Regions from separate parts of the Pseudalkalibacillus berkeleyi genome, predicted to be linked through region 1. Evidence: predicted binding sites of a transcription regulator. Region 1 holds the regulator's gene; the other holds the start of a gene.
What was found. The regulator Rex, encoded in region 1, represses fermentation and respiration genes when NADH is low (regulators of the CRP and FNR family bind a similar motif). The targets are predictions, from matches to a motif close to TTGTGAAATATTTCACAA.

Region 1 (10,271 bases):
TCTCCTGTAATTATCAGTATATTAATGATGTATGTATTTATTATGTTTGGAATAGCAGGTGTTGATGTTACTTTTACCGCTCATGTTAATACTAGTGGTTACGAGGCTGAGTTCGTAGGATATATTTTAGGTGCCCTCAGTTGTGGAATGATCTTAACATCAATTTTCGGCTCAAAATATATAAAGAAATTGTCACTTCATGTACAGCTTGGTGGAGCAACTGCTGGGTTAGGGTTGTTTTACATGGGAATTGGATTGTCTGGAAGTCTTTATTTCATGATGGTTTCAGCTTTTTTCCTCGGTATATTCAATTCAACATTCAATATAAGTGCGTCAACATTTTGGCAAACAGCAATCCCATATGATCAACTAGGAAGGTTTTTCAGTGTTATAACGAGCTTTTTAAGTACTATTACATTAATCGGTATGGGTCTAAATGGATTTATAGGTACAATTTCTAGTGCAAGTTTTGTGATATTAATTTGCGGAATTATGATATTGTTTTCCGGAGTTATATCTTTATTTGTAATAATGAGACTAAGCGAAGAGGATCAAGTGGAAGTATTAGAAGAAAAGGTTAACTGATAAAAAGTAATCATCCCAATTTTTTAAGTTTATCTTTAAAGTAAAGAGAAAAGGGTGAGTAAATGAGCGAATGGAAAAAGCCTATTTTATTAATATCAGCCATAGGTGTTTCTCAAATAGGTAATTGGATATACCTAATTGCCTTAAATATTACCATATTGGACTTAACCGGTTCAGCGGCAGCAGTGGCAGGTCTTTATATAATTAGACCAATCGCGATTTTACTCACTAATACTTGGTCAGGAAGTGTAATTGATAGGGTAAACAAAAGAAAACTTATGATTTTTATTGATATAGTACGTGGTATCCTAGTTTTCACCATTCCTTTTATTGGGGAACTTTGGATAATCTATTTACTACTTCTATTAATAAATACTTTTGGGACATTTTTCGGTCCTGTTTCATCTGTTTATATAACAAAGTTGATTCCATATCAGAGAAGAAAAAGGTTCAATTCAATAATGAGCATGACAGGTTCAGGAGCATTTCTGACTGGACCTGCTACAGCAGGAGTACTAATTATTTATTTTGGTACTGAGTTATGCATTATTATTAACGCAGCTACCTTTATGATTTGTGCATTCTTCATTTTTCTCCTTCCAAATGTAGATGAAAATACAAATGGAGCAAGAGATCCGATTGGTTGGAAAACTATTGTAAATGATTGGAAAGTAGTTGAGATGTTTTCTATAAAAGCAAAATATTTCCTAGTTGTTTATATTCTTTTCCAATCTGCAATGTTAATCGGTTTTGCTTTAGATTCGCAAGAAGTCACATTTATTAAACAAAACCTTGAATTATCAGACCGTGATTATGGATTTATCGTGAGTTTGACTGGTTTAGGAGCCATATCAGGTGGAATCTTTTCAGCTATGGCAACTAAAAAGATTCCATTAAAGTTTTATTTAGGAGTTGGAATGTTGTTAACCTCTCTTGGGTATGTAATGTTTTATTCATCAATTAATTTTATTACTGCAACTATAGCATTTGTATTCTTAGGCTTCTTTATGGCATTTGCTAATACAGGATTCGCAACCTATTTTCAAAATAATGTTCCAGTTGAAATTATGGGGAGGTTTGGCAGTATTACTGATATGATCCAAGGAATTATTCAAATTGGATTTACTTTAATTCTGGGATTTCTGGCAGAATGGTTCTCTTTACAATTTATTTGCATAGTATTTTCACTTGTTGGTACATTTATGGCATTAGTTCTACTTACAATCATATTAAAGTCCCCTAGTTCAAGTTATTTTAATGAGAATTCTAAGGTAATTAATGGCTAACGTGTTGAGAGTCACAAAAACAGCCTATAAAAAAGTTCATCTTTAGATTAGCTAACCTTCTAGCAGAGAACTTCATTTAAATAATTAATTAGAAGAATTTATAAAAAAGACTTCAAGTAAAGGGGGCTATTCCTTAAGACGATGAATAGTATTGAATAAATTAATGGAGGTATAGATGAAGGTTAGGGAAGCTACAAAAACTGATGTTCCACAAATGGTCTCTTTAATCGAACAACTTGGTTATCCAACCGCGATAGAACAGTTTGAACAGAGGTTTGAAAAGATTTTTACTAATCCATGCTATCATACATTAGTTGCAGAGGTGGAGAATCAACTTGTTGGGATGGCAGGGTTATGTACGGATTTGTTTTACGAATACGATGGTTCTTATGTTCGAATTGTAGCTTTGTTGTTGATTCAAATTACAGAAGAAGAGGCATAGGAAAAAAGTTAATGCAAGAAATCGAAAGTTGGGCAAGAAATCAAGGCGTTACTGCAATAGCTTTAAATAGTGGAAATCGTAAAGAGAGAAAAGATGCACACCAATTTTATTTTAGCATGGGCTTTGAAGCTAAAAGTATCGGGTATGGTAAGGACCTTACTTAACTAAATCAGCTAATAGGATTTCATTTGTTATTGCATAAAAGGTGGCTTTTATTGAATAAGCCCTTGGTGTGAATTACTGTGTGAATCTCTTGGCGAATAATATTTTCAAAAGTAAAAAAAACACCCATTAAACTTGGGTGTTTTGAAATCGCTCGATTATTCGCTTTTGTCTTCTTCGTCTTCCTCATCTTCGTTAAACCAAAGTGGAGAATCGTTCTCTACCTCTCCGTTATAGTTTATGAATACTTCTTCTCCTGCTTTGATATCTTTATAAGCAAAGAAGTCGAAAGTGTGTTGATCGAAGTTAATGTCATAATAGGCGTTTGGCTGATACGAATGGTTAAACATCATACCATATCCTAACAGAAACGCTGAGTGGTGAAGCCCATATTCAAAAACGTAGTCAGCAAGGTGCGTTTTTTCGATATGTTCATGTTCCTCATTCGGGTATGGAAGCACAGGTGCTTCATGAATGAGTTCCCCTTTTTTTATATCACGAGTGGCGAATACGCCTTTGTCGTTTTCATCATCTGTTATTGTAGAACTTCTGATTTCAATCAATTTCTCACCTACTTATTCTCAAAATGTAACCATCCATCAGTCTGACAGGTGATCCTACTAAAAGCAATTATAAAAATTTTCCGATATACAGTCCAGTGCATAAAGTGTGTATACAAATAAGAATAAATATACATGAAAGGTGTATAACGAAGTCGAATGGAGTCGAATCTCGATGTGGAAAAGCGTTATCCACAGGTTGTGAACATTGTGGAAAACATAAGAAATCTATCGGGAAATAAAGACTTAATGATGTGAATAACTAAATGTGGATAAGTTCGAGTTATTCTGTGGATATTGTGGAAAAAACGACAAGAAAACCTAAAAATCACTGTTTACCCTGTGTATAACCCTGTGGATTGTGTGTATATGTGAGCAAACTAATAAATAAAGAAGAGGAGTTGACCCTCGTAAAGTGTGGATCAACTCCTTATTTCCCAGTCTACACCGTTTGTAAACCTTCCCATTCTTCTAGTAGTGTTTCTAAATCATGATTTGCTTTTTCAAGTTGTTCATTAAGCTCTTGGCTTTTCTCAAAATCTTGAAAGATGTCGGGCTGGCTTAGTTGGTGTTCAATCGCTTCAATCTTCTGTTCGCTCTCTTCAATCTGTGCTTCTAGTTCTTCTATTCTGCGAAGTCTTTTACGCTCTTCTTTTTTCGCTTGTTTGTCGTTATGGAATTGCTCTTTTTGGTCACTGACCGTGTTTTCTTCCTTTTCATTAAGCTCTTCACGCTCTAGACGCTCGAATTCAGCTTGCTCTGCTTTCTTTTCAAGATAATAGTCATAGTCGCCTAGGAAGTTTTCAAGACCCGTTGTGGATAACTCAACAACCCGTGTGGCAATTCGATTAATGAAATAACGGTCATGGGAAATGAACAAAATGGTTCCAGGAAAATCGACTAACGCATTTTCGAGTACTTCCTTACTATCAAGGTCGAGATGGTTCGTCGGCTCATCTAAAATAAGGACATTCGCTTTTTGCAACATGAGTTTTGCAAGTGCAAGTCGTGCTTTCTGTCCACCACTGAGTTCATTAACGCCTTTCAACACATCATCTCCGCTGAACAAGAAGTTCCCGAGAACGGTACGAATATCTTTTTCTGGATGAGTGGGGAATTCGTCCCATAGCTCGTGAAGAACCGTTTTATTACTGTTCAGGTCCGCTTGTTCTTGATCATAATAGCCAATCTTCACATTCGATCCGAACTGAAGGGATCCCGCTATTTTCCGGTCAGGGTGCATGATTGTTTTAATGAGCGTTGATTTACCGATCCCGTTCGGACCAACAAGCGCAATGCTTTCTTCTCGTTGAACATGAAGATCAATATCATCAACTAATATGGAGTCTTCATAACCGATCGCAAGTTTGTTCAACTTTAATACGTCGTTACCAGTTTTGCGTTCAATTCTAAACCCAAATTGAGCGGATTTCTCTCCACCATCTGGCCGGTCCATCACTTCCATTTTCTCAAGTTGTTTTCTTTTACTCTGAGCTCGTTTCGTAGTGGATGCACGTGCAATATTTCGCTGCACAAAATCTTGAAGCTTGGCAATTTCGGATTGCTGCTTTTCGTATTCTCTTACATCTTGTTCATACTGATCTGCCTTCTGTTCAAGATATTTGCTGTAATTACCGAAAAACTTCTTACTTCTCGTTCTCGAAATTTCATAAACTTGGGTCGCTACTTTATCTAGGAAGTATCTATCATGAGAAACGATTAATAAGGCTCCGGGGTAAGATTGTAAGTATGTTTCTAGCCAGTTTAATGTCTGTATATCCAGGTGGTTCGTCGGTTCATCCAAAATCAACAAATCTGGACGAGTTAATAGGAGCTTAACGAGTGCAAGTCGAGTCTTCTGACCACCACTTAAGGATGCAATCGGTTTATTGTAATCCTCTTCATAGAAACGGAAGCCATGAAGGGTCGAGCGGATATCATTTTCATATTGATATCCACCTTTTAATTGAAAGCTTTGTTGCAGGGAATCATATTCTGAGAGTACTTTGGTGTAAAGATTCTCATCACTCAATACTTTCTCTTGTCCCATTTTTGATTCCAACGCACGGATTTGTTCTTCCATTAGTTGAAGGTCGTGAAAGACTTCAATCATTTCATCCCAAATCGTGTTTTCTGATTCAAGACCAGCGTCCTGCGCTAAGTAACCGACTTCAATTTCATTCGGCTTCATAATCGCACCAGAGTCGTAAGAAAGGTGACCGCTGATGATCTTCAACAACGTCGATTTACCAGCTCCGTTTCTTCCGACAAGGGCGATTCGGTCTCGGGATTGTACTTCAAGTTTAATATTCGATAAAATAAGGTCAGCACCATAATATTTTGTTATGTCTTGGGCTTGCATGACGATCATGTGTAACACCTCTCTATAAAGGAAGTTCAAAAATCAACGAATGATAAACTACGAATTTTCGACGTACAGGACGTACTAGTACTGCCGTTGTCACAGGACGTGACGTAGTTAGGCAGTGAGTGTTACTCGGTTTCTCTGGTCCTCACGTATTAAACATATACGCTCCGGTCCTCAAAACCGTCGTGCCTTAGGATCACAGGATGTGATTCAGTTCAACGTTGTCACAGGACGTGACGATCTTAGTTGAACTTCATAACCGGTTGTTTCTTATTCATCAATTTTTGAACACTATTGTTTTTTGTTCGATTTTGTTCGACACATTCGTATTAATCTTAGTGTAGCCTATGGGGGAAAGTGCAAGCAACTGTGCAATATTCAATGTTTTGTTATATTTTCAATTATTTCAAGCCTTACTTTTGTTGAAAAATGGTGTATAGTCTCTCTTAGGTGGTGATATTATGGGCGATTTTACGCATTTCAATGACCAAGGTCGAGCGAAGATGGTCGATATATCTGATAAAGAAGAAACGGTTAGGACAGCTCGTGTTCGAAGCAGTGTCCGCGTTTCGAAGGAAATATATGAAGCGATTCAAGGCAATCGTATCAAAAAGGGTGATGTGTTATCCGTTGCCCAAGTAGCAGGGATTATGGCTGCAAAAAAAACACCTGATATCGTACCGATGTGTCATCCATTACCACTGAAAGCAGTAGATATCACATTTGAATGGACGGTAGAAAATACATATGAGCTCATCATCGATGTTACCGTGAAAACAAAGGGGAATACCGGCGTTGAAATGGAAGCACTGACAGCGGCATCTGCCGTTGGCTTGACCGTTTACGATATGTGTAAGGCAATTGATAAAGGCATGATAATTGGTCCGACTTATCTACTCGAAAAAACGGGTGGGAAGAATGGCGATTACCGGCACGATATATAATAGTGTTCCTAAATCGATTGGAGGGATCTTATGAGCGTTGATGAACAAAAAATACCTCAAGCAACTGCTAAACGGTTGCCACTGTATTACCGTTTTCTCAAAAACTTATCCTCATCCGGGAAGCTACGTGTATCCTCATCTGAGCTAAGTGAAGCGGTCAAAGTGGATTCTGCGACAATCCGAAGAGATTTTTCTTATTTTGGAGCACTAGGTAAGAAGGGTTATGGTTACAATGTAAACTACTTGCTAACCTTTTTCCGAAAAACACTCGATCAAGATGAAGTCACGAAAGTCATGCTGATTGGAGTGGGGAATTTAGGGACAGCCCTTCTGAACTATAATTTTTTGAAAAACGACAACACGAGAGTTGAACTTGCGTTTGATGTTGATCCTAATAAAATTGGAACGAAGATCAGCGGTGTTCCAATTTATGATTTGAAAGATTTGAAGAAGCATGTAACGAATGATGTATCGGTTGCTATTTTGACCGTTCCTGCTCAAACAGCACAAACGGTCGCAGATGAACTTGTCGAAACAGGCGTGAACGGAATTTTGAATTTCACACCAGCTCGACTAACTGTACCAGATGACGTCAGGATTCATCATATAGATTTAGCAGTTGAACTCCAATCGTTGATTTACTTTTTGAAGAATTATCCGTTGGAAAAATAAATATAAGACATTTTTTGAGGAGGTGACCAATATGCTTGGTCCAGGAAGTTGGATTATTGTCGGAGTCGTTGCATTGTTGATTTTCGGTCCGAAAAAGTTACCTGAGCTAGGAAAGGCAGCTGGAAAGACATTAAGAGAATTCAAGAATGCGACAAGTGGCCTCGTAGATGATGATAACGAACAAGATAAAAAAGAAAAAGATAAAGACAATGAGCAAGACAAGAAGAACAAAGATCAGGACTAGTTAGGAAGGTAGTTTCGTATGACGGAAAGACAAATGACGCTTCAAAGCCATGTTGAAGAACTGAGAAAAAGAATTTTCATCGTCATACTTATTTTTTTGGCGGCATTTATTTCAGGATTTTTCCTCTCGATGCCGCTCATCCAATATTTGAAGCAAACGCCAGAAGCAGCTGGATTGGAACTGAATGTGTTCAAATTAACCGATCCGCTTACAGTGTTTCTTGATTTTGCCTTTCTTATTGGTTTGTTAATCACATCACCAGTTGCGCTTTATCAAATTTGGGCGTTCATTAGTCCTGGATTATTAGAGAAAGAGCGTAGGGTGACTTTAATGTATATCCCGCTGACATTCTTTTTGTTTGTAGGGGGTATATCTTTTTCATACTTCATTCTGTTTCCATTCGTCATAGATTTTATGAATGGACTATCTGATCTGCTCGGAGTGGAAGAAGAATACGGCATTAATGAATATTTTCACTTTCTGTTCCGGCTGACATTACCGTTCGGAATTCTATTTCAATTCCCAGTTGTCATCATGTTCTTGACGAGACTCGGTCTGGTCACACCAGCCTTTTTACGAAAAATTCGTAAGTACTCGTACTTCGTATTGCTCGTACTTGCAGGTATGATTACACCACCAGAGCTCATTTCACACTTGATGGTGACGGTTCCACTCATACTCTTGTATGAGATCAGCATCCTAATAGCAGGATTTGCATATAAAAAAGCAATGAAAACAGCAGAAGAACAAGAGGAAGACGAAGAAGAATAAGGAAATTAAGAAAGCGACCGGGAACGGTCGCTTTTTTCTTGGTTAATGTACAAATCAATTTTCATCATCAAGTCTCATTTTATTCAACTGCTTTTGAAGCTACTTTTATAAGTTCACTCTTTGCGATAGGTTTTGTAGATGTGTAATCAATCGCGTATTCCACGTCGCCAGTTCGCCAGCTAATCATTTGGGTTTCGTCTGTTGAAGTATAATAAGCGGTTGTTCCGTTGTTCAAAGTTAACGTTTCATCCCAGCTAGAAACATTATTCCAGCCTATTTCAGTTGTTGCCCAGTACGTTAATGATTCATCTGAATTCTCATACACGAGCTTCACTCGATCAAAGCCACTAATCTCTGAATATCTGTTTTCAACATCAAAAGGGATGTATAAAAGTTCATTTACGTCAAAAGACACAATCCAGCCAGCAGCATGGACCGGAAGCTTCACAGTCGAAATTAACAATGCAACCACTAGGATTGCAAACACCGAATAGGTGATCAGCATTCTTTTTCTAAAAGTCCGTTTATCCAGGCTGATTCCCTCCTCCGAACAACTTTTTCTATAGTTTACCATTTTTAAATAAAATTGTATTGTAACTTTATAGCCTCTTATCAGTCTACATATTTAGGAGAGGGGGGGATGGTACGAACATGTCGGCACCTTTTGAAGAGATCTATGAAACTTACAAAAAAGCGATTTATACATATCTCTTAAGAAATACATATGATTCACATATAGCAGAAGAGCTAACGCACGACACATTTATGAAAGCATTTAAACAAATTCATTCATTTCGACACGAAAGTTCACTGAAAACGTGGCTATTTACAATTGCTAGGAATACTTATTTGTCTTATCAAAACAAAAGCTCTACAAAATTTGAGCATAGTGAAGAAAAGCATGAGCTGTGGGAAGGTGGAAAAAGTGAATTTGAAGCAATGGTCGAAAGGGATGGAATCTTGTTCGTTCTATCAGCCCTCAACGAAAAAGAGAGAACATACATCTTACTTCGTGACCAACAAGAGATGACCTATCAAGAAATGAGCGAAGTTTTGGGTGAGAAAGTAGGTTCAGTAAAGGTAGGTCTATTCAGAGCAAGAAAGAAATTTAAAGACACGTATACGAAAGAATACGGGGGGATACGAAATTGAAGGATTCATGTCAATTGATTCAGGATTTGTATCCGTTGTACATAGAAGACGAGCTTAGCCCATCAGTGAAAAAGATGGTGGACGAACATTTGGAAAGCTGTTCGACATGCCGACAGATCTACGGGACTGGAGAGGGATTTGGTGAAGAAATAACAGATGAACATGTTGATGTTCCAACAACACTTGATGATCGAGTCAAATTAAAGCTTAAGTTCCGAAGGATGAAAGTGATTGCCGCAATCTTAGCTGTCATCATTGCGATGATGCTTTTCAACAAATACGAAAATTCCAGGCAAGAGGTGTTTGATTGGAGTAACAGTAAATATGCTGAGGCGAGAGAATTGGTAGACTATATCGAAGCAACGAAACATGAAGACATTGCGTCTTTAGAATTTCAAAAAGAAATGTTTGAACAATGGTGGGCAACGAACGATGACGCCTTTAATTGGTGGGAATTGTATCAATTAAGCAATACAGAATACTATTTAAAAATTGAAAATAATGCGTTATATACGACGCTGAAGACTTTACATCACAAAAGAAAAAATACGCAATGGGATGAAGTCGATCAACAAACCTATCAAAGCCTTAAAGAATATAGTGCTCTATACCAGCAAGAAGTGGAGGAGGAATATAAGGGGTTTCATCATGGATATAGTTCTTATCTGAAAATGGTGGATATCATAGGGATAGAGGCTGTCGTAAAAGAAATTAACGAACTAACGTATCACTACAATCGCTCCCATCGGCTTCCTGAAAATGTCGAACGTTTAACGGACGAAGAAGTTAAAGATAAATTAGGTAGTTATTTTAAAATCAAACCCTCTGAAATTGACTTAAAACCTACATCACCGCTATCCGATGATATTGGAAAGGCTAAATTCCGAAGCAAACATATAAGCGGATACGTAGATGTTTTTACTGGGAATATTATTCGTTTTAATAGGCATCATGAAGAACAAGATGTAAATAAAAACGTCAGTAAAGAAGAAGCTGAAGTGAAGATATTAACTTTTCTAGAAAGGCTCTATGGAGAGAACGCGGAAGTTGAGCTCAAATATAAAGGCATCAATAAACAAACTTTT
Region 2 (10,271 bases), on a different contig from region 1:
AAAAGAAGAGCTAAATGAATATCTTGAAGCAAGTGACGATGCATCAGCGATCGAAGAACTTGCAGACCTTCTAGAATTGATACATGCATTAACCTCTGTACATCATTCCTCTGTTGAGGAACTTGAGACTGTTCGAAAAGAAAAAGCTGAAAAGCGTGGAGGATTTCAAGAACGTATTTTCTTGATTGATGTTGAAGATGAGTAAAGTCGTACTAAATAATGCGAATATAGATATGCGTTATTTTGTTTAAGTTGGTGAAGAAATTAATGGACGAAAAAACTTTAAAACATAAAATAGAAAACTTGAGTATTTGGACTAAAGGTGATCAAAGAGCACCTCATAAACCACTGTTATTGTTATATGCTCTTGCAAGATATCAAAGAGATAAAATACATAATTTATCATATTTAGAGGTTAAGGATAAGTTGAAAAAGCTATTAATTGAGTTCGGACCTCAACGACGTTCCTACCATCCTGAGCAGCCTTTTGTAAGATTAACAAATGACGGAATATGGTCATTGAATAAAAGTATTGAACCGAAAAACATCAGAAATAACTACCTTATGAAGAATGACCTTGTTGGTGGCTTTAACCCTGTTGTAATTCAATTGCTAAATAGGAATCCCAAACTTTTAGAAGAATTAGCTGACAAAATACTTCATGAACATTTCCCGCAAAGTATACATGAAGATATTCTAATGGCTGTTGGACTAGAAGTAGGAGTTAAGAAACGTAAAACTAGAGATCCAATGTTCAGAGATAAAATATTAAGAGCTTACGAGTATAGTTGTGCTGTCTGTGGATTTAATGTCAGATTAGGAAATCACTTAGTTGGGATTGAAGCCGCTCATATCAAGTGGTTTCAATTAGGCGGACCAGATATTGAAGAAAACGGAATAGCATTGTGTTCCTTACACCATAAGTTGTTTGATCGTGGAGTTTTCACGCTTACTAATAAAAGACAATTAATCGTTGCAGAAGATGCACATGGTACACATGGGTTTGATGAATGGCTAATGAGGTACCATGGGAACCCCATAAGGGAACCTGTCAACCCTATATACCAACCACAAGAAACGTTTTTAAATTGGCATGTTAGAGAAGTGTTTAAAGGACCAGCAAGGTATCAAACACATTAAGAAAGTAAAATAGGTACATTCGCTATTTTAGGGTCAATGTTTTACATAATAAATTTTTAGAATTACTTAACATGAAAGCACTTGCAATTCCTCTCCACTTGTTTTCATACTTAAAGAGACTAACATAGAATGAGGTGGAGAGATGAAGTTTGGAAGTTTAACAGGAAAAGTGGTTGCTGTTGGTACAGCTGCATTGATGATTTTTGGTCATGAAGTTAGTGCGCATGGTGATGAGGCTTCAGTATATGAAGCTATTCAGGATCAGTTGGTAGGGAAACAGATCTTCTTTGGAGATCTACATAATCACACTGGTTACTCTCCGGATGGTTCGGGGACTCCGAAGATGGCGTATGAGAGTGCGAAGATGAATGGGCTTGATTTTATCGCGATTACAGAGCATTCGGAAGGGTTGAACTTGATCGCGAATGAAGAAGAGGGTGTGAATACGCCACTTCCTTATCGTACAGAGTGGGAGGACATCCAGTATCAAGCGGATCAGATTTCAGATGAGTCGTTTACAGCGATCCGTGGTTTCGAGTGGAGCGATCCGTATCAAGGACACTTCAATGTCTGGTTTTCTAAGCATTATACCGATGTGTTCCGTTCACCTGGAACGCCTTCGATGAAGCCATTCTGGAATTGGTTCCAGACAGATACGAGTCTGCTTGGTGGTAGTGATGGCATTGGTGGCTTTAACCACCCTGGACGTGAGCCGGGTAAGCTTGATGAACTCGCTTATGTCCCTGAAGTCGATAATCGGGTCATTTCTATTGAGGTGTTCAACCGGGAAGATATCTATGACTCTACATATGTGGAAGCACTTGATAACGGCTGGCATGTTGGAGCAATCGGTGTATCCGACCATCACGGGGAAATCTGGGGTGATCCGACATTTGCGCGTACGGGAATCATTGCAACGGAAAACTCTCATGAGGATGTAAGAGCTGCATTGGAAAAGCATCATGTATATGCAACGCAGGATTCCAACTATCAAATGGTTTTCACAGGGAATGGTCAGATGATGGGGGCAGAGTTGACGAATGAACAGCCTGTGGAGTTGAATGTGATGGGGCATGATCCGGATCAAGGAGAGACCATTGTAAAAGCGGAACTGGTTACGAATGGTGGAAAAGTCGTCGAAACCTATGAACCTGCTAATCCACATCAAACGTTTGAGTGGAGTACGACAACACCGGAAACTACTGAAAGTGCTTGGTACTTCGTTAGAGTGACACAAACGGATGGCGAAATGATCTACTCAAGCCCGATTTGGGTTAATAGATAAGTGTCAGAGATGAAGGTTGGATCAGTCCAACCTTCATTTTTTATGGAAGATATTGTCCTATATACACACCAATAGAACGGTCCCCTATGGTATGCTGTTGGAAGGAAATTGTAATAAAGGGGATAAAAGAGGGGGGTAAACATTGGTGAGGGAAAAACAGATCAAGATTTTTGTTGCTTTTGTAGCAGTAGCATTTGTTGTTAGTTTAATTATGAATGTCACATTTCTTTCTAAGTTAAGTGAAATGGACAATCGTCTACGTTCTCTCTCTTCTTCACAACAGAATATGATGAGTAGTGTAAACGGCCAAACGAATCATATCCAAACGGTATTGAATGATATGCAAGAGGAACAGAGATGGATGACTCCTATTGATATTACCGTCGATTCAAAGGATATGGAGGATGGCAAAGCGGAAGCGACATTCGAATGGCAAGTTAAGGAGTTGCAAGAGGATTCTGAGGTTGTATTTTATTATACATATGGCAATAATGAGAGCTACAAAGCGCTTCCTGTGGAGGAAATTCAGCAAGGGTTGTTTAAAGTGAAAGTTCCGATTGAGATGGATATGGAGCCTATGTGGCACATAAACTTAATGAGGGGTAACAAGAATACTCAAGAGTCGTCCAAAAAAAAGATGGAAGAACAAATGAAAAGCGAGACGCTCAAATACTACGTTACAGTATCCTATGGTGACATGGTGAAGAGCGGAAAGGTTCACACTGAGCATTTAGGGGAGTATGGCAATCGTCTATATGGTAGTTTACAAACGGACATCATCATGGAGGACAAAACATTTAGTATGATGCTGATGAATCATCAAACAGATACTTCTGTTTCAATAGTAAAAGCTTATCTCCTGAAATATAAAGATGAAGACTTGTTAGGTAGAGAAAAATTCGATGTAGATAAGCAATACGATCCCGCCGATCCTAGGATGAATGCTTATCATGTGAATCAAATTAAACAATTTGAAAATATGCGCCTTGTGGTACAGGTCGTTTATGACAATGGAGAAGTATTTGAAAAAGAAGTATATAAACTCGATAATTAGGAACGGATCAAACTTTAAAAAATTTATTGTGAAATTCAATTCTTTAACTTATATTTTAAAAAAATAAAGTACACTTGCATGATTTTAATTCTCTTAGTGATTGCTCGAAATGGTTAGAAAATCTTATTGGTGGTTCTTTATATCAGGGTTTAAGAGGTTTGAGAGATGGTTGGAATCCAACCGAACAATCTCAATTGTATGGCTTTGAAATTAAAACTAATGTAATTGAAAAAAACTCTACGACAACGGTCTAAGTAGCTAGACAAACACAAGGAAGATATATGTTAGAAAAAAGCAGGTTGGAATTTCCAACCTGCTTTTTTTAGCATAGCGCAAGGAAGATTTGTGGTGTGTAGAAGAAGCATAGGTTGAATGTAGGATAACAGAATGCGATGGTGATGAAGAAGTTGACGAATGCGACCCAGGCGAGGGCGATGCCAATACCGCCAAATGGTGTCTGATAGAAAATTAACGTCCATCTACCCTGGCAGCCCCAGATGCCGTTGATTCGATCATCGTAGTCTTCGTACTCCATGTCGGAACGGGGCTGACCGCCGAGCAGTGAAGTGATTTGGGTCGTGCTTTGCGGCTGTTGTCCGACTAAAGACTGGAGCTGGGTTTGTGGTAATGCCGATAAGGTCGTGAAAAGGCTGACAAGGTTTTGAGGTGGTCCGCTAGTCGGTTGTGATAATGTCGGTAAAATCTGTTGAACTTGCTGTTGTTGCTGGAGTGTCAATTGACCGGGCAAAGCGGAAGGGCCGTTGCCGGGAATACTTTGGCCTCCAGGAAAACTTGGACCACCGGGGACCCCAGGAAATCCGCCCATTCCACCTGGACCTCCTGGGAAACCAGGTATTCCACCAGGTCCTCCTGGAAATCCTCCCATCCCTGGTCCCCCAGGGAATCCACCGCCTAAGCCGGGTATTCCACCAGGTCCACCTTGGCCACCCATCCCAGGGGGGCCGAAGGGAGGAAGTTGGCGTGGATGATTTTTATTGTGATACATATCGCAATCCCCATTTCAATGGATGATGTCATGATGACACTATATGCGGACTTGGGCATTATGTGTAAGGACATTTTGTTGAAAGGTATCTGTTCATTCTCTATGCCGTTCATGGCAAAGCTGATTGAATGCTTCTGGGTTTATACAATATTTCATAAGTGTGTGAACATTCTCCATTGCAGGATTTTCCCAATTTAAGACGAATGATTATCTTAGGGATTTAATTAGAGAGGGGTTGGGTTTATGAAGGTTATAGAAGCAATTCCAGCTTTACCTGTGAGAGATTTGGATAAGAGTGCTGCTTTTTACCGGGAAACGTTAGGTTTTTCGGTACTTCATCAAGAAGGTGGACTTGTCGTGCTTGGTTTAGAGCAAATCCAGGTTCATTTGTGGCTTGCAAATGATGAACGGTGGCGTACAGAGGAGCACTGGAATCCTGTTGTATCAGGAGCGGAAACATTCATTGCAGGAACAGGGAGCTGCCGTATCGGGTTAGACGGAGTGGACGAAATGCATGAAAAATTGGCTCCAGCGGGTATTATCCATCCCAAAGCCCCAATTGAGGACAAGCCATGGGGAACAAGGGAGTTTTCAGTGGTAGATCCTGATAAGAATCTGATTACGTATTACGAGTGGAAGCGATAGATGCCTACTTATATTGCGTTGCTACGCGGTATAAATGTTGGTGGTCATAAGAAAGTAAAGATGGATCGGTTGAAGGAAATCTTCTCGTCGATCGGCTTTGAACAGGTGAGGACGTACATACAAAGCGGGAATGTCATCTTTGAAACAAGGCCGTTGGAGACGTCTGAGCTCATTCAACAAATTGAAAGTCAGTTGAAAGAAGCGCTAGAATTTGAAGTGCCTGTCATCGTGAAAACGGCTGAAGAATGGAAAACGGCAATTGGAGCGAATCCTTTTGATGTTGACTTGTTAAAAGAGGATGAAAAACTGCACGTTTCTTTTTTAGCTGAAAAGCCAAGTACTGAAGCAGTTGAGAAGCTGTTAAGTGTTGAGAGTGATATTGATGATTTTCAAATTGAAGGAAAGACAGCGTACATCGTCTGCCGGAAAGGCTACAAGAAAACCGTTTTTTCAAACACATTCATTGAGAAAAAGTTGAAGGTGGCAGCTACCACAAGAAACTGGAATTCGGTCATGAAAATTGCTGAAATGAGTAAATAAAATTGGATACAGTGAGAAAATCAGCTAATAACGATTTTCTTACTGTATTTCTTTTTGGTTACATAAACGCTAGTAGGGGAGACCTCCATGAATACACAAAAACGGAACAACTGAGAAGAATGCAATCAAATCGTCTCAGGAATGTAGTTCTTTACACATAGCATTCAAGAAGGAATTGTCCCCATTAAATAACAGGAACATATGTGAGTGGAGAAGATCTACTCCTTCGTGTTTGATTTCAAAGAAATCTAATTATATCAACACCGCTAAACATAAGTGAGTCCTTTTGTGGATTCACTTATGTTTTTTACGTTAAGAAAGCATTACTTTTTCCATGATACAGATTTGCTGCAAGGCGAAAGGGGTACGACATCTGTAAAGAACATCAGGGTTTTTACCAGCTTGTACCATTGATAGTTTTTATTGGTTTTACATTTTGTCCACTTTGTGACTGTTTTCTGATAACTGACAAAGGTTTGTCAAAAATATTTTGCAAATTAGTGACAAAGTTCATAATTTCACAAAGTCCGTCGAAAACCTTGATAGAATGGTGCCAAGAAGTAAAATATTGATGCTTTAATTATAGATCTTTCGAGAGAAAGGGGTACTCGTATGAAACTGAAGTTAGCTTTGTTTGCTGTCATGATGTTCGGTCTCACAGTGCTGACTGGTTGTGAACCATTAACCGTATTAGATCCGAAAGGACCAATGGCGGAAAGGTTAGCCAGTGACATTATGCTGACGATGTTAATGATGGCAGGAATCGTGATTGCCGTTTTCGCAATGCTGTTGTTCATGCTCGTGAAATACCGCGCATCGAACCAGCCTGCTGATTATGAACCACCTCATATTGAAGGGAATCCTTGGGTGGAAGGAATACTAGTTGGTATTCCAATCATTATTGTAGCGATTCTTTCCGTCGTGTCAGTTCAAAGTAACTATATCGTTGAATCTGCTCCGACAGGATATGAAGATAAAGAACCACTCGTCGTATATGCGTCATCCTCTGACTGGAAGTGGCATTTTAGTTATCCAGAAGAGGGAATTGAGACGGTGAACTACTTATACGTACCAACTGATCGTCCACTTGAATTTAGATTGTATTCACATGGACCGATTACGAGTTTCTGGATTCCACAGCTTGGTGGACAGAAATATGCAATGAATGCCCACGTGACGACGCTCCATCTCGCAGCTGATGTAGAAGGCGAGTATATGGGACGTAATGCGAACTTTAGTGGTGAAGGATTTGCTGAAAACAAGTTCGACGTAACAGCCATGTCTCAAGAAGAGTTTGATGAGTGGGTGGATGAGGTAAAAGATACAGCTGACCCGCTTACAGAAAAGAAATTTGAGGAATTGTTAGAGCCAGGACACCTTGGACGCATGACGTTTACGGGTACGCACTTAGAGTTTTCACCTGCTCCTGAACATCATGAAAAAGGTGATAAGTACAAAGATGGTCATGAGGATAAGAAGAAACATGACAATCACTCAGCTTCCAAAAAGGAAAGCTCAGAGAAAGAACACATGAATCATAACGAGTAAACGTACAGGTTTTACCGATTATATATATTCGAAAGGAGTCAAATCGTATGGAATTCTTTGAGCGATTTGCCATACCGCATCCTAGTATAGCAATCTATGCATCCATGGTCGCTGCCGGTCTTACTTTGATCGCTGTTCTCGCTGGACTCACCTATTTTAAAAAGTGGGGCTATCTATGGCGTGAATGGATCACGACGGTAGACCATAAAAGAATCGGGATTATGTACTTGATTTCCGCGTTATTGATGCTTTTCCGCGGTGGTGTCGATGCGATTATGATGCGTGCACAGCTTGCTGTACCGGACAATAAGCTACTCGATTCGCAGCACTATAACGAAATTTTCACAACGCACGGAGTTGTCATGATCTTATTCATGGCGATGCCGTTCATCATATTCTTTATGAACTTCGTGATTCCGTTACAAATCGGAGCACGAGATGTAGCGTTCCCACGCTTGAATGCACTTAGCTTCTGGTTATTCTTTATGGGCGCGATGCTATTTAACATTTCATTTATGGTTGGGGGTTCACCGGACGCTGGTTGGACTTCGTATTTCCCACTCGCAGACACGGATTCTGTTGGGACCAACTATTACATGATTGCGATTCAAATCGCTGGTATCGGTACACTGATGACAGGGATTAACTTTATGACAACAATTCTTAAAATGAGAGCACCAGGCATGACGTTGATGAAAATGCCGATGTTCACATGGTCTGCTTTCATTGCGAACGTCATAATCGTATTCGCGTTCCCAGTACTTACAGTTGCACTTGCGTTCGGAACGATGGACCAATTGTTTGGAACCCAGTTCTTTACGCTCGATAATGGCGGAATGGCGATGCTTTGGGCCAACCTGTTCTGGGTTTGGGGACACCCTGAAGTGTATATCTTAATTTTACCGGCATTCGGAATATACAGTGAGATTATTTCAACCTTTTCAAAACGTAACTTGTATGGCTATAAGTCGATGGTTGCTTCAATGGTGTTGATCTCGGTTCTATCATTCGTCGTTTGGGCTCACCACTTTTTCACAATGGGTCAGGGCGCGATGGCGAACAGCATTTTCTCCATTACAACGATGGCGATTGCGGTTCCGACTGGTGTGAAGATTTTCAACTGGATCCTTACGTTATGGAAAGGTAAAATCGAGTTCACGACACCGATGCTGTATTCAATCCTATTTATTCCGCTCTTTACACTTGGTGGAGTAACAGGTGTCATGCTTGCGATGTCAGCTGCGGACTATCAGTACCACAATACGATGTTCCTAGTCGCTCACTTTCATAATGTCATTATCCCTGGTGTCGTATTCGCGATGCTTGCGGGACTCACGTATTACTGGCCGAAAATGTTTGGTTTCATGTTGAATGAGCGAATCGGAAAGTGGACGGCGTGGTTACTATCGATTGGTTTCCTACTTGCGTTCATGCCGATGTATGTGACTGGACTTGATGGTCAAGCCCGACGTATGTACACGTATTCTGAGTCGACTGGATTCGGTCCGATGAATATGGTTTCCTTTGTCGGAGCTGCGATTATGGCAATTGGATTTGTGTTGATTGTGTATAACATTTACTATAGTGTTCGCTATGCTTCAAGGGACATTAGTGCAGACCCATGGGATGCACGTACGCTTGAGTGGGCGACACACACTCCAGTACCACACTATAACTTTGCGATCACACCTGAAGTCGCATCTAGTGAAGCGTATTGGGATTATAAGAAAAAGAACCATGAGTTGTATAAAGGCGATTATGAAAAAATCCATATGCCGAATAACAGTGGTATACCGTTTGTCATGAGCTGTATATTCTTTGGATGGGGCTTCTCGCTCATATTCAGCCTATGGATTCCAGCCATTATCACGACAATCGGAATCTTTGTTTGTATGACATTGCGTTCATTTGAAAAAGATCACGGTCATTACGTTTCTGTGAAAGAAATTGAAGACACAGAATCAGAATTGCGAGGTGCTTAAATTATGAAGGTTGATCACTCGCTACCATTAGAATATAGTACGGAAGAAAATCAGTTAAAGATCTTAGGATTTTGGATTTTCATTGGTGCGGAAATCATGCTGTTCGCGACGCTTTTCGCAACGTATTTTACTTTAGAAAATCGAACGGGTAATGGTCCAACAGGGGCTGAGATCTTCGAGATTGCACCAGTCATCCTTGAGACGATTTTACTTTTAACGAGTAGTTTCACGATTGGACTCGGTGTCCATGCGATGCGTCTTGGCAGAAAGAAAGCGATGATGGGATTTTTCATTGTCACACTCGTTCTTGGTCTAGGATTTCTCGGCGTAGAGATTTTTGAATTTATGACCTACGCGCATGAAGGAGCAGGCATTCAGACGAGTGCGTTTACGTCGATCTTACTCACAACACTAGGGACGCACGGTGCCCACGTAACAGTTGGACTGTTCTGGGGATTGTTTATCCTCATTCAAGTGAAGAAGCGTGGATTGACACCTGAGACAGGGAATAAGTCCTTTATCTTCTCACTATACTGGCACTTCCTAGACGTTGTTTGGATCTTCATCTTCAGCTTTATCTATTTGAAAGGACTGTTGTAAAATGAGTGAACTATTTCCTCGCAAACAGGTAATGGGATTTATTTTCTCAATGGTGCTTACGGCTGTTGCACTTGGGGTATATTTCTTTGACATGTCGTTTGCAGTAGGGATGACAGTCCTTCTCATTACGGCATTTCTCCAAGCTGGACTTCAGCTCGTCGTATTCATGCACGCAGGAGAAACCGATGACAAAGCAGCAATTTATACAAACGTCTACTACGGCCTCTTTATGGCACTGTTTACCGTATTCGGAACACTGCTGGTGTTAATTTGGGATGTAGGGTAAAAGAAAAAAGGAGTGCCTAAAGGCGCTCCTTTTTTTGTATGTAAAAAAAAAACAAAATTTGCAGCATGTCGAAGCCAGCAAATTTTAACGTTCATATATTTGTGGTATGAATTAAACCTTTCCGAGTGGTGAGGTTTCTTTTGTTCCTTTAATGCTTTTACCAAGCATTTCTTCTGTAGCTGCAA

Region 2: a site for Rex is predicted at 6,177-6,194, ahead of qoxA (cytochrome aa3 quinol oxidase subunit II). Genes of this name have one in related genera too.

Annotation. Positions count from the first base shown of each region.
Region 1 is NZ_JAKIJS010000005.1:22,802-33,072, forward strand. It holds gene L2716_RS17560 (MFS transporter) at 1-585, shown strand, start outside; gene L2716_RS17565 (MFS transporter) at 648-1,871, shown strand; gene L2716_RS17570 (GNAT family N-acetyltransferase) at 2,047-2,313, shown strand; gene L2716_RS17575 (GNAT family N-acetyltransferase) at 2,226-2,477, shown strand; gene L2716_RS17580 (SET domain-containing protein) at 2,634-3,038, opposite strand; gene L2716_RS17585 (ABC-F family ATP-binding cassette domain-containing protein) at 3,478-5,406, opposite strand; gene moaC (cyclic pyranopterin monophosphate synthase MoaC) at 5,865-6,347, shown strand; gene L2716_RS17595 (redox-sensing transcriptional repressor Rex) at 6,378-7,019, shown strand; gene L2716_RS17600 (twin-arginine translocase TatA/TatE family subunit) at 7,051-7,263, shown strand; gene tatC (twin-arginine translocase subunit TatC) at 7,282-8,034, shown strand; gene L2716_RS17610 (hypothetical protein) at 8,114-8,539, opposite strand; gene L2716_RS17615 (RNA polymerase sigma factor) at 8,686-9,186, shown strand; gene L2716_RS17620 (zf-HC2 domain-containing protein) at 9,183-10,271, shown strand, end outside.
Region 2 is NZ_JAKIJS010000001.1:417,925-428,195, forward strand. It holds gene L2716_RS02220 (nucleoside triphosphate pyrophosphohydrolase) at 1-205, shown strand, start outside; gene L2716_RS02225 (phosphorothioated DNA-binding restriction endonuclease) at 268-1,140, shown strand; gene L2716_RS02230 (CehA/McbA family metallohydrolase) at 1,283-2,425, shown strand; gene L2716_RS02235 (hypothetical protein) at 2,571-3,479, shown strand; gene L2716_RS02240 (hypothetical protein) at 3,802-4,431, opposite strand; gene L2716_RS02245 (bleomycin resistance protein) at 4,729-5,130, shown strand; gene L2716_RS02250 (DUF1697 domain-containing protein) at 5,131-5,670, shown strand; gene qoxA (cytochrome aa3 quinol oxidase subunit II) at 6,283-7,218, shown strand; gene qoxB (cytochrome aa3 quinol oxidase subunit I) at 7,266-9,200, shown strand; gene qoxC (cytochrome aa3 quinol oxidase subunit III) at 9,204-9,800, shown strand; gene qoxD (cytochrome aa3 quinol oxidase subunit IV) at 9,802-10,086, shown strand; gene L2716_RS02275 (hypothetical protein) at 10,198-10,271, opposite strand, start outside.